Regions from separate parts of the Halobacillus sp. Cin3 genome, predicted to be linked through region 2. Evidence: riboswitches for the same ligand, from Rfam matches in the RefSeq annotation. Region 2 holds a riboswitch; the other holds the start of a gene.
The links. Region 2 has a riboswitch for FMN ahead of ribD (bifunctional diaminohydroxyphosphoribosylaminopyrimidine deaminase/5-amino-6-(5-phosphoribosylamino)uracil reductase RibD). Riboswitches for the same ligand answer to the same signal wherever they lie in the genome.
Positions count from the first base shown of each region.

Region 1: linked by a shared signal. The riboswitch ahead of QMA39_RS08205 (ECF transporter S component) and the one ahead of ribD (bifunctional diaminohydroxyphosphoribosylaminopyrimidine deaminase/5-amino-6-(5-phosphoribosylamino)uracil reductase RibD) in region 2 are both predicted to bind FMN.

Region 1 covers NZ_CAMZMV010000002.1:18,756-26,453, forward strand. Annotated here, with positions in the region: gene QMA39_RS08180 (isochorismate synthase) at 1-410, opposite strand, end outside; gene QMA39_RS08185 (1,4-dihydroxy-2-naphthoate polyprenyltransferase) at 634-1,575, shown strand; gene QMA39_RS08190 (hotdog fold thioesterase) at 1,700-2,095, shown strand; gene QMA39_RS08195 (hypothetical protein) at 2,129-2,509, shown strand; gene QMA39_RS08200 (hypothetical protein) at 2,548-2,856, opposite strand; gene QMA39_RS08205 (ECF transporter S component) at 3,093-3,695, opposite strand; FMN riboswitch at 3,856-4,002, opposite strand; partial or broken gene QMA39_RS08210 (hypothetical protein) at 4,169-4,300, opposite strand; gene QMA39_RS08215 (YdhK family protein) at 4,426-5,031, opposite strand; gene QMA39_RS08220 (heavy metal translocating P-type ATPase) at 5,126-7,144, opposite strand; gene QMA39_RS08225 (four-helix bundle copper-binding protein) at 7,275-7,601, opposite strand.
Region 2 covers NZ_CAMZMV010000003.1:342,443-350,140, reverse strand. Annotated here, with positions in the region: gene QMA39_RS12390 (bifunctional 3,4-dihydroxy-2-butanone-4-phosphate synthase/GTP cyclohydrolase II) at 1-588, opposite strand, end outside; gene ribE (riboflavin synthase) at 604-1,254, opposite strand; gene ribD (bifunctional diaminohydroxyphosphoribosylaminopyrimidine deaminase/5-amino-6-(5-phosphoribosylamino)uracil reductase RibD) at 1,254-2,348, opposite strand; FMN riboswitch at 2,480-2,629, opposite strand; gene QMA39_RS12375 (alpha-glucosidase) at 3,084-4,745, shown strand; gene QMA39_RS12370 (OsmC family protein) at 4,878-5,327, opposite strand; gene QMA39_RS12365 (GNAT family N-acetyltransferase) at 5,346-5,801, opposite strand; gene QMA39_RS12360 (SE1561 family protein) at 5,801-5,998, opposite strand; gene QMA39_RS12355 (TerC family protein) at 6,183-6,953, opposite strand; gene pepT (peptidase T) at 7,285-7,698, opposite strand, start outside.

The DNA of each region.
Region 1 (7,698 bases), on a different contig from region 2:
GTCATCTGACTGTCGGGGAAGCTTTCCCACAGGCGTTCATCCGCTTCTCCCGGATCAAAGCTGAACCCCCCCAAAGCGGCCAACCCCGTTCCCTTCTTCTGATAATCGTCATAGACAACAGCATTATCCATAAGCTTCTGCCACAATCTCTGCACTTCCTGAAAACGATCAGTACGTTCGGCGTAAAGCTGGCTGGCCCGTCCGATGCCGACCATCGTCAAGTCATTATCCGCACTCTGCCAGAACGTCCGGTGAAGATCAACCGCCTCACCGGTATGAAAAAACTGAAAAGCATCCATATCATCTATATGTTCAACGATACTTATACATTGAGGTTCCCCTAGAAGATGCGCTCTTTGAAGGGCTTCCCCTGCTATTTCTTCTATATGAGGGGCCTTCGTATGAAGCATATTCATTCCTCCCATTCCTTAAGGGACGTTGAGTAATCCATATTTACTACACAGTTAGGCGTAACTGCATGCACCACTCTCTATTTTATTCTCTTTTTTCTATTGACTCAAGAAATCTTACCTTCCAGGAGCATTTTCACCGAATGATTGACACCCCGGGACTCTTTCCCTAAACTTAAATTGTTATCATAAAAATTGTAGAATGACAAGGGAGAGAACATCGATGAGTTCCATACAAAACCAAAATATAAAAGCTTCCTTGAATGAACGTGAAGGTTTTCAGGTGTGGTGGAGACTGCTCCGCCCCCACACTTTGACGGCTGCTTTTGTCCCCGTTTTCGTAGGGACGATGCTGGCCGCCATCGAACAGTCCTTTGATTTCTGGTTGTTTGCAGCCATGCTGCTGGCTTCCATTCTCATTCAAGCGGCTACGAACATGTTTAACGAATACTACGATTATGTGAGGGGTCTGGATAATGAGAACTCCGTCGGCATCGGAGGTACCATTGTCCGTGACGGGATCCGGCCGCAGATGGTATTGCTGCTGGCTCTCAGCTTTTTCGCTGCTGCCGGACTGCTCGGTGTCTATATATGCGCCTCCTCCAGCTGGTGGGTGGCTGCTGTCGGACTTGTATCCATGTTGTTCGGCTACCTTTACACCGGTGGACCGTTTCCCATCGCCTATACACCGCTCGGTGAACTGACAGCAGGCTTCTTTATGGGCACCATCATAATAGCGATCAGCTACTACATCCAAACGATGACGCTTACCGCTGATGTGCTGATCGTTTCTGTTCCCGTCGCCATCTTCGTCGGCTGCATCCTGTTAGCCAACAATATCCGCGACAGGGAAAACGACGCCGAAAACGGCAGGAAAACTTTAGCGATCCTCTTCGGCCATAAAGGATCCATCCGCTTTTTGACAGCTCTCTTTGCCATCGCTTATCTTTGGACGGCTGTCCTTATGATCATCGGCCTGCTGCCATGGTGGTCCCTGGTGACTCTCATTAGTTTAGGAAAAGCCAGAAAGGCCATTCAGGGATTTATAGGAAAAAAAGAACCCCTGGAAATGATGCCGGCTATGAAAGCAACAGCGCAGACGAATACCCTGTATGGATTCCTCCTCGGATTGTCGCTGCTTATACAACTGTACTTCCCTCTTTGATATAAAAGGGAAACGACGTAAACACATTACACAATTGTCTGAAAGAAGGATGGAGAGCCATCCTTCTTTTCTATAGGTTTGACCATTGGATCAATGGGAATATTACATAAAGGATGGGATGACTATGAATGAAATGATGATGAAGAATACGTTGATGGAAGCCTTGGGGATGGAAGTCATGAAAGCAGAACCGGATCGTGTGGAAATGCGCATGCCAGTGGATGCCCGCACTCATCAGCCGATGGGATTCCTCCACGGTGGTGCGAACGTCGCCCTTGCCGAAAGCGCAGCAAGTATCGGCGGATTTTTAAACATCGATGCCAAAGAGCAGCAGGTCTTCGGTATTGAAATCAACGCCAACCATATGAAGAGCGCGAGAGAAGGGTACGTGACAGCGACGGCTGTCCCTTCCCATATTGGTAAAACAACGATGGTATGGGAAATCCGCATCGTACATGAATCCGGCACCCTGCTCTGCATTTCCAGATGCACCCTCGGGGTCGTTCCTTTAAAAAAGTAAGCCATCCTTATAAAAAGGAAGGAGACATGAAGCATGTTATCAGACAAGCAGATTCAACAATTTAAACAGCAGATCATAGAAATGAAAGAAGAAGCTGAACAGGAAATGGAAAAGTACAAAGAGGACGATGCCAAGGAGCTTTATCCGAATGACCGGACAGGGGAAATTTCCAGCGTCGCGGACCACCCGGGAAACCTTGGGACAGATCAGCACGAACGGGAAAAACGCCACACATTTTATGAACAGGCAAGAGAGAAGCACATGGAAGCGGAAGACGCCCTGAAACGAATCGAGGAAGGCCGTTACGGCGTCAGTGAAAAATCAGGAGATCCAATCCCTGTCGAAAGACTTGAAGCTCTTCCAACCGCCCGCTACACCGTTGAAGAAGAACGGGAAATAGAAAAGGATGCCTGATAAAAAGGATGCCGTCATTAAAACGGCATCCTCTTTTGTCAATCCATCTCCCGACGCTGTTCGGAAGGTTCTTCATCTAAATCCGGCTCTTCTTCGTCCATATTGAACGGCGTATCCCGTTCCCCGCTCTGTCGTACATCCCTTTCATAATCCCGTCTCATTTCATCGATGTCCTGGTGCTCCCGATTGTTGCGGAAACGCTGTTCCTCCGGCATTTCATTCCTATCTGTACGTTCATAACGGGCAGGCTCATAATTCATATCCTCCGGCCCATCCTCGTTCCCGTTCATTCCACAGCCACTTAAGGTAACCATCACCAGCAAAGCAGCTCCCATGATTTTTTTCATCCATGAACACCTCTTTCCAAATAGTAAGAGCATATTTACTTTCTCCTTTTACGATGGTTTTACACATGGGAGAACGCACTGGCTTTCCAGCTCATAGATAAAGACCCTGACATCCCAGCCAGCATCTTGAAAAAAACCCTATGTTTTTCTATAAGTGAAGGACATTCTTTCCTCTATGTCATTTTCCTTTTCAATATAAAAAGAACCGGCGAGTTATTAACTCGCCGGCTTTCCCTTTACGCCGCAGATGAGGAACGTGGACTTTTCTGTTCAATCCAAGGCTTCATACGTACAAAGAGCAGCGTGAACAACGCACTTACTATAATTCCTTTAAGAGCGTTGAAAGGAAGAATCCCCGCCACTACCGTAATCCACTTCACCTGGGCACTCATCGTTTCCCATCCCATGAACCAGCTGTAGGCTGGTAGAATAACGAAGTAATTGAGCACACCCATACCGAACGCCATAATCAAAGAACTCGTCACAAGTCCTGATACAAGCGATTTAACACTCTTGAATTTGTGATAGATCATCGTTACCGGAAGGATAAACAAGAGACCTGCTGCAAAATTTGCAACTACGCCTACAGGGTCTCCTGCACCGGTATATATAAAATAAAGACCATTTTTTAACGCTTCAACAAGGATGCCTGCTGCGGGTGTAAACATGATGCCTGCAAGCAATGCAGGTACATCACTGAAATCCACTTTCAAGTACTGCGGAAGCAGCGGCAGCGGAAAGTTCAGCAGCATCAGGACCATGGAAATGGTCCCAAACAAAGCAATCGTAATCAGTGTAAATAATTTTCTTGATGACTGAGCCGGATAACGGTTCATCATCGATCTCCCCCTTCATCTTTACACATTGATTCACATCCCAGATGAAGGTGAGCGGCTGAGCCTGACCAATAAAAAAACCCCTGAAGCATTGGGCTTAGGGATGGTCTTGGTCCACGGCTAAATAGAGGCAGCATATCTAGCATGCGCTGCCTGTTCCGCTCGACATCTTCTCCCATCCAGACTGTAACTGTCGGTCCCGGACTCTCACCAGGTCAGCCATGCAGAAGAACTGCACGGGTCACGGACTTAAAGGTCACTATGCCTTCTTACCGTCGGTCGGGAATTTCACCCTGCCCCGAAGATGGAATCAATATAATTTTGTAACTTCATTTTATATAAAACCTTATGATATCGCAAGTTTAAAGTTTTGCGACTGACCATTTTTGGTTCTTTTAGGATTAAAAAGGACGGCTGTTGACGAGTTTCGTCAACAACCTAGAAAGATTTGACCTTCGATTCGTTTTGGTTTAGTAAGGTGCGAAGTCCAAAGCCTGTAAGCCAATCAACATAACTGGGCCATAGATTAAAAAGCCGATAGCAATAAGGGCCAAGTTATCGATCAAAGGGTTTCCAGCAGGATTCAACCAGTAAACAAACACTGAAATCAAAGGTCCACCTATTTTTCTGCATAAAAAGGCCGTTGCCGCACATTCAGCGTTGTAAATAAAAAGTGACCTCATCTTCTTTAGAGGTCACTTTATTACAAATCAGCTTCTGGTTTTCCTTTGACTTATTTACTTTTCAATTCACTCTCTGTAAGCCATTTATGATTTGTAACTTTTTCGCCTCCATCTGTCGGTGTATAGTCAACCATATAAACAGTTGTTTTCTCACCTGATTCTATAACAGCTTCTGCTCCATTCATACCTTCCATATGAGAAGCTTCAAGAGTTACTTCTTTTCCCTTTGGAAGCTCCTCTTCAGTTGCTCCTGCAATTTCTTCATGAATGACCCATTTATGGTTTTCTACTCTCTCTCCTCCATTTGTTGGATCATACGAAACTATATAAGCTACAGTATCAAACGCTCCTGTAATAGTAGCTTCTGCTCCATCCATACCTTTCATGTGGTCGGCTTGAATAAGAGCCTGACTTCCAACCTTAAACATTGGATTTTCCTCTTCTTCTAAGCCTTCCGGAATTTCACTTGATCCAGAATGATTCATGTTATCATGGGTCTCTTTCTTTTCACCACTATGATCTTCAGATGACATTTCCTCATTATTGTTTTCATTTTGGTCAGACTCATTATTACTACTATCTTCATTTCCCATAGAACAAGCTGCTAGCGTTAGTAACAATAATAGAAGCAATGCACTCACATTATATTTTTTCATGACTCATAATCCTCTCCTTTTTCATTAATCATATTTAGGTGTCACACCATAATATCAGTAAACATATACTGCTATTTGATTATATTATTAATTTTCACTCTGTCTTTAATAATTTTGCATTAACAGCCACCACAACTGTACTTAAGCTCATTAAGACTGCTCCTACAGCTGGACTAAGTAAAAAGCCCAAAGGCGCCAGTATGCCGGCAGCTAAAGGAATGGCAAAGATGTTATATCCTGCAGCCCACCAAAGGTTCTGGACCATCTTTTTATACGTGTTTTTCGATAAACGTATAATGGAGACAATATCCTTTGGATTGCTTTTTACTAATACAATGTCTGCTGTTTCAACTGCGACATCTGTTCCACTTCCTATAGCTATACCTACATCTGCAGTTGCTAAAGCAGGTGCATCGTTGATTCCATCCCCGGTCATCGCCACTTTTTTTCCCTGTGACTGTACTTCCTTTACTTTATCGGCCTTATGGTCAGGTAATACCTCAGCGTAAACTTCGTCAATGCCCAGTTGGGCAGCTACCCAGTCTGCGACTTTCCGGTTATCGCCAGTAAGCATAACTGAATGAATTTGGTTTGCCTTAAGCTCTGCTATAGCTTCTTTAGCCGAATCTCGTACCATATCAGCGAGGGCTATCATTCCTATAAATTGATCGTCAAGTAAAACGAATACCACTGTCTTCCCTTGTCCTGATAAGCCATTAAAAGAATCTTTGTCATAGGAATAGCCTTCGTCCTCCATATAACCAGGACTCATAACTTTCACTTCTTTTTCATCAACCAACCCTTTTAGGCCTTTCCCCGTAATAGACTCAAAGCCTTCAACTTTTCCAAGTGATATCTTTTGTTCCCTGGCTTTCTCTAAAATCCCTCTAGCTAGTGGGTGTTCAGAATTTTGCTCAACACTTGCAGCCCAGTACAACACAACATTTTCCTCTAGTTCATTTGGAATAATATCCGTGACACCAAATTCACCTTTGGTTAACGTACCTGTCTTATCAAAAATAACCGCATCTATATTTCTAGCATTTTCGAACTGCGTCCTATTTCTTATTAACAGCCCTTGCTTAGCAGATAACGAAGTAGAAACCGCCACCACGAGGGGAGCAGCAAGACCCAGAGCATGCGGGCAGGTAATGACCATAACGGTAACCATACGTTCCAAGGCTATATCAAAAGAATACCCTAACGCCATCCATATAATAAAGGTTGTAATTCCTGCACCAAGGGCTAAGTAAAAAAGCCATTTAGCTGCCCTGTTAGCGAAATCTTGAGCGCGGGATTTTGAATTTTGGGCTTCCTGAACTAATTTAATTACTTGAGACAAATACGTATCGTCCCCCGTTTTCTTCACTTGAACTGTAAGACTGCCTTCTTTATTCATTGATCCCCCAATCACTTCATCATCTGTTTCTTTTTCTACAGGTACAGACTCTCCAGTAAGCATGGATTCATCAATAGCCGACTTCCCATCAGTAATAAGACCGTCAACAGGGATTTTTCCCCCCGGTTTTACAACCACTAAATCTTCTGAGTGCAGCTCATTTAATGGGACATCCTCTGTTTCCCCATTTTCTTTTAAACGATGCGCTTCATTAGGCATTAATTTGACTAATTCTTGAAGAGCATTGGAAGCCCCCATCACTGATTTCATTTCAATCCAGTGTCCCAGCAGCATAATGTCTATTAATGTTGCTAATTCCCAAAAGAAATTTCTACCTGCCCATCCGAAAACAACAAGGGAACTATACACATAAGCAACAACTACAGCCAGCCCTATAAGAGTCATCATCCCGGGGTTTTTCTGTTTTAATTCACCAATAGCTCCCGTAAGAAATGGCCAACCACCGTAGAAAAATACGAACGTTGCTAAACCAAATAATACATACTGGTCATATTGAAAAGAAATGTCTAAACCTATAAAGTTCTGAATCATTGGTGACAAGATAAGAATAGGCAAAGTTACGATTAAAGACACAAAAAACCTCTTCTTAAATTCTTCAACCATTGATCCATGATCGTGTCCTGCGTGACTATGATGCTCATGACCTTCATGGCTATGGCTATGATCCTCGTGTGTGTCATGGGTAGAACTCATTTTCAAAGAAAACCCTCCATTCTATTTTGCATTTATATTCAATACCATTACCTAGTAGGGGTATAAATAAACTCAAAAAATAAAAGGCCGGATTTAAGCCGGCCTTTCTTATATTATTCGTTGAATAGGGTTAAGCGATACTCTTACATGCATCTGCGCATTTGAAACACGCTTCCGCACATTTTTGGCAATGCTCATGATTATGTTTTTGACATTCGTTACCACAGGCCTCACAAATTTTTGCACAGACATTAGCAAGTTCAGCAGCAAAAGGTGTGTTTCTTACTAATGATTGTTCAAGATAGGAACACATATCTGCACACTCTCGATCTAATCGAATACATTCAGCCATCATTTTCACATCTTCTTCTTTTAAGCAAGAGTCATAACAATGATTACAAGCTTCCATACATTCATGTAGGGATTGTATTACCGACTGATACTGTTCATGAGACACAAGTAACGACCTCCTATTAATATTGATTTTACATTTTTTACAATAACCTATGTATTTTCAAATTAAACATACTTCCACTGCAAAAGATCAGTATCAT
Region 2 (7,698 bases):
GTAGGCAATCAAATCCGCAATGGTGATCATAGGAATGTCAAACGCCTCGGCCATTTCTTTCAGGTCAGGCACACGGGCCATCGTTCCATCATCTTTAATGATTTCACAGATGACACCGGCCGGCCGGGCTCCCGCAAGACGTGCCAGGTCGACAGCAGCTTCCGTATGACCTGCTCTCCGCAGCACGCCGCCTTCCTTGGCAATCAACGGGAAAATATGACCAGGCCGCTGGAAATCGGAAGCTTTACTTTCCGGGTTCAGCATTTCTCTGATGGTCAGGGCCCGTTCGTCCGCTGAAATTCCAGTCGTTGTCTCTTGATGATCCACACTGACCGTAAACGCTGTCTGATTAGGGTCTGAATTATCATTGACCATAGGCATCAGCTCGAGCGTTTCAGCTGTTTCATTCGTAATCGGGGCACACACCAGCCCACGCCCATGCTTGATCATAAAATTGATCATCTCTGTGGAAGCATGCTCTGCGATTCCGATAAAGTCCCCTTCATTTTCCCTGTCCTCGTCATCACAAACGATGACAAGCTTTCCCTGCTTCAATACATCAATCGCTTTTTCAACCGAATCAAACATGTGCTTTCCCCCTCTTCATGCAAACCCGTTATCAGCCAGCATCTTTTTGGAGATGGCTGATCGCGGGTGCTCTTGATTCTGCCCACTCAGGAAGTGAGCGACATATTTTCCAATCATGTCACATTCGATGTTGACTTTGTCTCCCGGACCTTTCCTGCCGAGAACGGTATGTTCCATCGTGTGCGGAATCAAAGAAATGGTGACACGATCCTCTTCTACACCGAATACAGTCAGGGATGTACCATCGACAGCTATCGAGCCTTTATAGACAAAATAAGGAACCAAGTCGGACGGAAGCTGAATGTCATAATAGACGGCATTGGACTCCGGCCGTTTTGAAACAATTTCTCCCGTACCGTCAATATGACCCGATACAAGGTGACCACCGAAACGTCCATCTGCCGCCATCGCGCGTTCAAGATTGACATCGCTGCCCTGCTTTAATTCATGGATGTTGGTGGCTCGGTACGTTTCCGGCATCACATCAAAGGATGCGGTATCCTTCGTATAATCTGTAACGGTCAGACAGACACCGTTAATGGAAATACTGTCACCGAGCTTGATATCTTCCAGGATTTTGGATGCCGCAATCTTTATCTCCAAAGCTTCTGTATTACTTTTAACGGACTGCAGTGTTCCTATTTCTTCCACAATTCCTGTAAACATTAGAATTCCCCTTTTCTGATCGAAACAATTTTAATATCTTCTCCAAGCTTTTCGGTCGATACAAACTCAAAAGATGCCACCTGTTTCAACTGTTGGATGCCGCGGCCGGCAACCGGGGTCAGTGCTTCTTTTCCACCGATCAATTTGGGAGCAATATACGTAATCGTCTCATTCACCTTTCCTGCTCTGACAAAAGCGTCGGCAATGGTTGCCCCTCCTTCAACAAGGAGAGAGGTAACCTTGTGCTTTCCTAAATAGCGCAGGACTTCTGTAGGATCGATGGTGCGGCCAAGCGGAATAATGCGGACATGGGGATACTCTTCAAGAAGCAGACGCTTTTCATCCGGTATATCCGCTGATGTGAAAATCCACGTTGGAGATTCATTATTTTGTATCAGCTTCGAAGCAGCCGGAATACGAAGGTGCGTGTCGAGGACAAGACGGATCGGATGCTTTCCGCCACCCGGAATTCTTGTCGTCAATGTCGGATCATCCATCATGACCGTATTGATTCCGACGAGAATCGCGTCTGATTGATGACGATAGCGGTGACCGTCCTGCCGCGCCTCTTCTCCTGTGATCCATTGACTCTCTCCACTGGCGGTGGCAATTTTTCCGTCAAGGCTCATCGCTGTCTTTAAACGGACATAAGGTTCACCTGTTTGAATGTAATGAAAGAACGCACAATTCAGTTCATCAGCCTCGTCTTTCAAAACACCCGTCCGGACCTCCACTCCCTGCCGCTTCATCATTTCAATGCCCCGGCCGGAAACTTTAGGGTTCGGATCCGATGAAGCCGTAACGGCCCGGCGGATGCCTGCCTTCACGACAGCTTCGGCACACGGTGGCGTCCGTCCATGGTGGCTGCACGGTTCTAGGGTGACATAGATGTCCGCTCCTTCCGCTTTTTCTCCTGCCATCCGTAGTGCGTGGACTTCCGCATGAGGTTCACCAGCTTTCACATGCACGCCCATACCGACGACTTGATTATCTTTGACCACAATAGCGGCTACTGAAGGATTGGGACTCGTCTGGCCGACCGTTTCCCTGGCCATCTGTACAGCCATTGCCATGTACTGCTCATCACGCTCCATCTTCATCACCTGCTCTTTTTCCATAAAAATAACCCTGAAGAAGACATACTTCTCCAGGGTCTTAAACGTCATTTTTTTGCGTACAGCAAACAAAGGGTACACGTGTTGCATAAACGGTACCTATACGTTTCCATTACCTTCTCCCATCCAGACTTTAACTGTCGGCTTTGGAATTTCACCAAATCAGGGAGAACCGTGCTTAACACTGATTCTCCGTCGCGGGCTGAGAGCAGAAGCTCATTACCGCCGGCTGGGACTTTCACCCGACCCCGAAGGTTTCCATATTCAGTTGAATTACTTTAAATATATATGAAATCCTCAGCTGCCGCAATCCTTAAGGTTTAAACAGCACCCATTAAGGCTATGTACTCATAAAACTGACCACCCCCATCAGGGGTACACGGATAACTGTCCACCCGATTCATAATGCCTTGTTGTGAAATCAACAAAATCCATGACAGTCTTTCAACATCCACACAGAAGATTCACCAAATCGATACCTCTGATTTTAACAATCCAATGATGTGTAAGCCCGCTGTTTTCACGAACCTCCTATTGTAAAGCAGAAGAAAATCAGCTAGTATAGGATTTATCAGGAAAACGTTTGCATAATATGATATATTTCTAGATTTTTATGGTTATGGCTATTGAATAATCAAGCTGTTTATTCAATCATCCACACTGAGAAAACGTTTGCATATCACGAGTGATTTTATTAGGAAAGAGGGGCTGTATATGGAACGGGTATGGTGGAAAGAAGCGGTAGGATATCAAGTTTATCCCAGAAGTTTTCAAGATTCAAACGGAGATGGGATCGGGGATCTGCAGGGAATGATCAGCCGTCTGGACTATTTGAAGGATATGGGCATTGATTTCATTTGGATCTGCCCAATGTATAAATCGCCGAAGGACGATAATGGTTATGATATTTCTGATTATCAGGACATCCTGGATGAATTCGGAACGATGGAGGATTTCGACGAGCTGCTTAAGGAAGTGCATAAGCGTGACATGAAGTTGATCATCGACCTCGTCCTCAATCATACAAGTGATGAACATCCGTGGTTTTTAGAATCCCGGAAATCCAAGGACAATCCAAAGAGGGACTGGTATATTTGGCGCGATGGCAGAGGCGGCCGCGAGCCGAACAACTGGGAGAGTATCTTTGAAGGATCGGCATGGGAATATGACGAGGAAACAAGTCAGTATTACCTTCATGTGTTCTCCAGAAAGCAGCCGGACTTGAACTGGGAGAACGAAGACGTCCGCGAAGCTTTATACAGCATGGTGAACTGGTGGCTGGATAAAGGAATCGACGGCTTCCGCATAGATGCCATCAGCCATATCAAAAAGCGGCCGGGCTTTCCTGATATGCCGAACCCTAAAAAAGAAACGTATGTGTCCTCCTTTGATATGCATATGAACCAAAAAGGGATTCACACCCACCTTCAGGAATTCAAAGACCGCACATACGATAATTATGACGTGATGACGGTCGGAGAAGCGAACGGGGTGAGCGCCGATGAAGCGGATCAATGGGTCGGTGACAACGGAAAAATGGATATGATCTTCCAATTCGAGCACCTGGATCTTTGGGATCAGGATGCTGAACAGCAGCTTGACATTAAGGGGTTGAAAAAAGTACTGACCCGATGGCAGAAAGCTCTTGAAGGTGATGGATGGAACGCTCTCTTTGTAGAAAACCATGACAAGGCCCGTGTCGTTTCGACGTGGGGGGATGATCAAGTCTACTGGCGGGAAAGTGCGACGGCGATTGCAACGATGTATTTCTTTATGCAGGGGACACCTTACATTTATCAAGGTCAGGAAATCGGCATGACGAATATGGCCTTCCCTTCCATTGAAGATTATGATGATGTGGCTGCGAAAAACTTATATCAGAACAAAAAAGCAAAAGGCATGGCTCATGAGGACATCATGAACATTCTCTGGAACACATCCCGGGACAACAGCCGTACACCGATGCAGTGGAGCCGTGAAGCACAGGCCGGTTTTACAACTGGAAACCCGTGGATGAAAATCAACCCGAACTACACGTCCATCAACGTAGCCGATCAAGAACAGGACCCTCATTCCATTTTGAACTATTACAAAAAAATGATTGCTATGAAAAAGGAGCAGGATGTGTTTACGTACGGCATTTATGATCTGCTTCTTCCAGAAGATGAGCAGATTTATGCTTATACAAGGACGCTGGACAATAAAAAAGCCATTGTCATCGTCAATCTGACCGATCAAGCAGCTGACTTTCAGGCGGAGGAACCGCTCAGCTCCAGTCAGCTGATGTTGTCCAATACAATTGTAAACCTTCATAACAACGTATCCAGCTTCCCGTTGAAGCCTTATGAAGCCCGTGTTTACCTTATGGAAACGTAAAGGCGGAAGGCTCATGGAACCATGGTGGATGTATAGTGGTTCTCTCTTCCCGACAAGGCGGATTCATTAGAAACGAAAAGCGGCCTGTATGAAATGCCATACAGACCGCTTTTTTTCTTCCCTTCCTGTCAGTCAGGAAGCAATGGTTACATCTGAGTCCAGCTCCAACGCTACGTTTCCTGCAATCGCTCGTGAGATCATGCAGGACTTTTCAGCTTTTTCAACAAGGCGCTGAAGTTTTTGCAGGTCCTTCTCATCTGCCTCCCGCTTCAACATGACGCGGGGACGGTGAATGATTTTCTTGTAGGTGAAGACTCCGTCGGTCACATCGACCTGACCTTCCGAAGTCATATCCATTTCCTGAAGCGGCAGATCCGCTCTTTCAATCATAGCGGCCAGCGTAATGATGTAACAGGTCGCCGCCGCTCCCAGAAGCATTTCATCCGGGTTTGTTCCTACATCCGGTCCGTCCATTTCTTTAGGGATGGAGATTTCTGTTTTCAATTTATCTGATTCGATCCGGCCGACTTCGTTGCGGCCGCCCGGCCAGTCTGCTTTTAAATGAAAATGATGTAATGCCAAAGCAGAACAACCTCCTTTTTATTTTTTCATAGCAATGAATGGATACGTACCTCCATTTGTCTTCTGCATAAACCGGTGCGTTTCTTTGAATCCGGCTCTTCGGTATACTTCGACTGCCCGCTGATTGAACTCAGCAACGCTCAATGTAAAAAAACGGGCTTCGTAGTGGCGCTCCGCAAAACACAAACCAGCTGCCACGAAGGAATCTCCTTTCCCCTTTCCTGTTAGATCGGGGCGGAGTCCAAGGCCCACATCCACCGTTTCTTCATCAGTCGGATGAATGGTGAAGAAGCCGATCAGCGCGCCTTCCTTATAGGCGCTGTACGTATGCGGGCTTCTTCGATGAGGGTCGATAAACTCATGATAATCTTCTTCATCTGCGGTCATATCGTAAAAATCATACGGCGGCGGATAATGCCACGCCGCCATTTCCTCGGCTTCCTGCTGGGTCATCCTGGAAAAGTTGATGGACATTATGACTCCGGGGCGTCCCAGTCTTTCTTGAAGCGATCCATTTTTATATGCAGCTGCTCCACCATTTGATGGACACGCTGAAAATCTTCCCGATCGAGTTCTTCTGGATCCATGCTCTCAACAACCTGGTGCAGCATATCAATCCGGTTTTTCACATAACGGAATTGATCGGATGTATTCTCTACAGCTTTTCCCACCGTTCATTCCCCCTTTTCTATATTGTATCGTTCTTTTTATTTTCAATAAACCAAACGACACTTCCACGGCCCATGAACGGGTGCGGAAAGTGCCGTTCTTCAACTGAGTGATACATGAAAACCCGTACTGTGTGCGCACATAGTACGGGTTTTCTCCTCAATGCCGGGCTCTTTCGCTTTAAACTCAGGCTTGCTTTTCTTCCTTTTTACCGGAAAGGAACCAGCCGAGCACTGCAATTAGAACAAGAACAAAATAGAATATAATTTTCCATACCGTCGAATGAGCAAAGTGTTCATCGAGGATTTGAATATTCGGGTGGGCAAGCGTTGATACGACAAGCTTTACACCGACCCATCCCACAATGACAAAGGCGGCGATTTCAAGACCCGGACGGGATTGAAGCAGATTGACGAATACGTTGGCAGCAAAACGCATGATGATAATTCCGATCATCCCTCCTGCCAGGATGACACCAAACTGTCCCCCATCCAGACTTCCGACATTGGGAAGATCCGTTTCTGGAAGAGCAACCGCAAGGGCGACAGCAGCCAGAATCGAATCCACTGCAAAAGCAAGGTCTGCAAGCTCGACCTTCAATACAGTCATCCAGAAGCCTTTGCCCCGTCCTGAACCTGTGTCTTCCTCTTCTTCCTCTTCCTCTCCGCTGGACCTCCATTTATCAACGAGGTGTTTGATCGAGATGAATAAGAGGTAGGCGGCACCAAGAGCCTGCACCTGCCAGACATCGACAAGGAAAGATATAATGAATAAAGAACCAAATCTTAAAATGAACGCACCAAGCAGTCCATAAAACAGGGCTTTTTTACGCTTTTCTTCCGGCAGGTGCTTCACCATAATGGCCAGAACAAGAGCGTTGTCTGCGGCTAGAATACCTTCCAGACCGACAAGTACAATCAAAACCCAGCCATACTCAATCAACAATTGAACATCCACAGTTTCACTCTCCTCATTTATACAAGCTGCCATTAAAAAATGGCCCCGACCAAAGTGGTCCGGGCCATTACATAGACCTTTACCACTGTGGGTAAAGGTCTCGCTAACAACGTACGTTGCCAATAAAGCCGGGGATGACTCCCGAAATGACGACTTTATTGTATCAGCTACTCCCCTTTAGGAATGCTATATCTTTCTTAATCATAGCATGAAGCCTTTTTTTGTCAATCATTCCCGCCCACATTATGGAATCACTTTAGTATGGGGACGGGACGGAATCCTTATACGTCGTTCATCAATCGTTTGATACATTCGGGATAACACGCGTCCATCAGGCTTTCTCTTCAAATAAACGGGTGGTTTCGACGATGACCTCTGCCGCTTTTTCCATACTCTCCAGAGATATGTACTCATACTTTCCGTGGAAGTTTTCTCCCCCGGTGAAAATATTCGGCGTAGGAAGTCCCATGTAGGAGAGCTGTGACCCATCCGTCCCTCCGCGGATCGGTTGAATGACGGGCTTGACACCTTTGTTCTGCATCGCTTCTTCAACGATATCAACAATATGGCGGACCGGTTTGATTTTGTCCCCCATGTTGTAATACTGATCCTCCATCTCCACAGTCACCCGTTTTTCTCCAAGGCGTTCATTCATTTCAGCAGCCAGTTCATGTAACCGCTGCTTTTTCTCCTCAAACTTTTCTTTATCGTGATCCCTCACAATATAGGAAAGCTCAGCCCGATC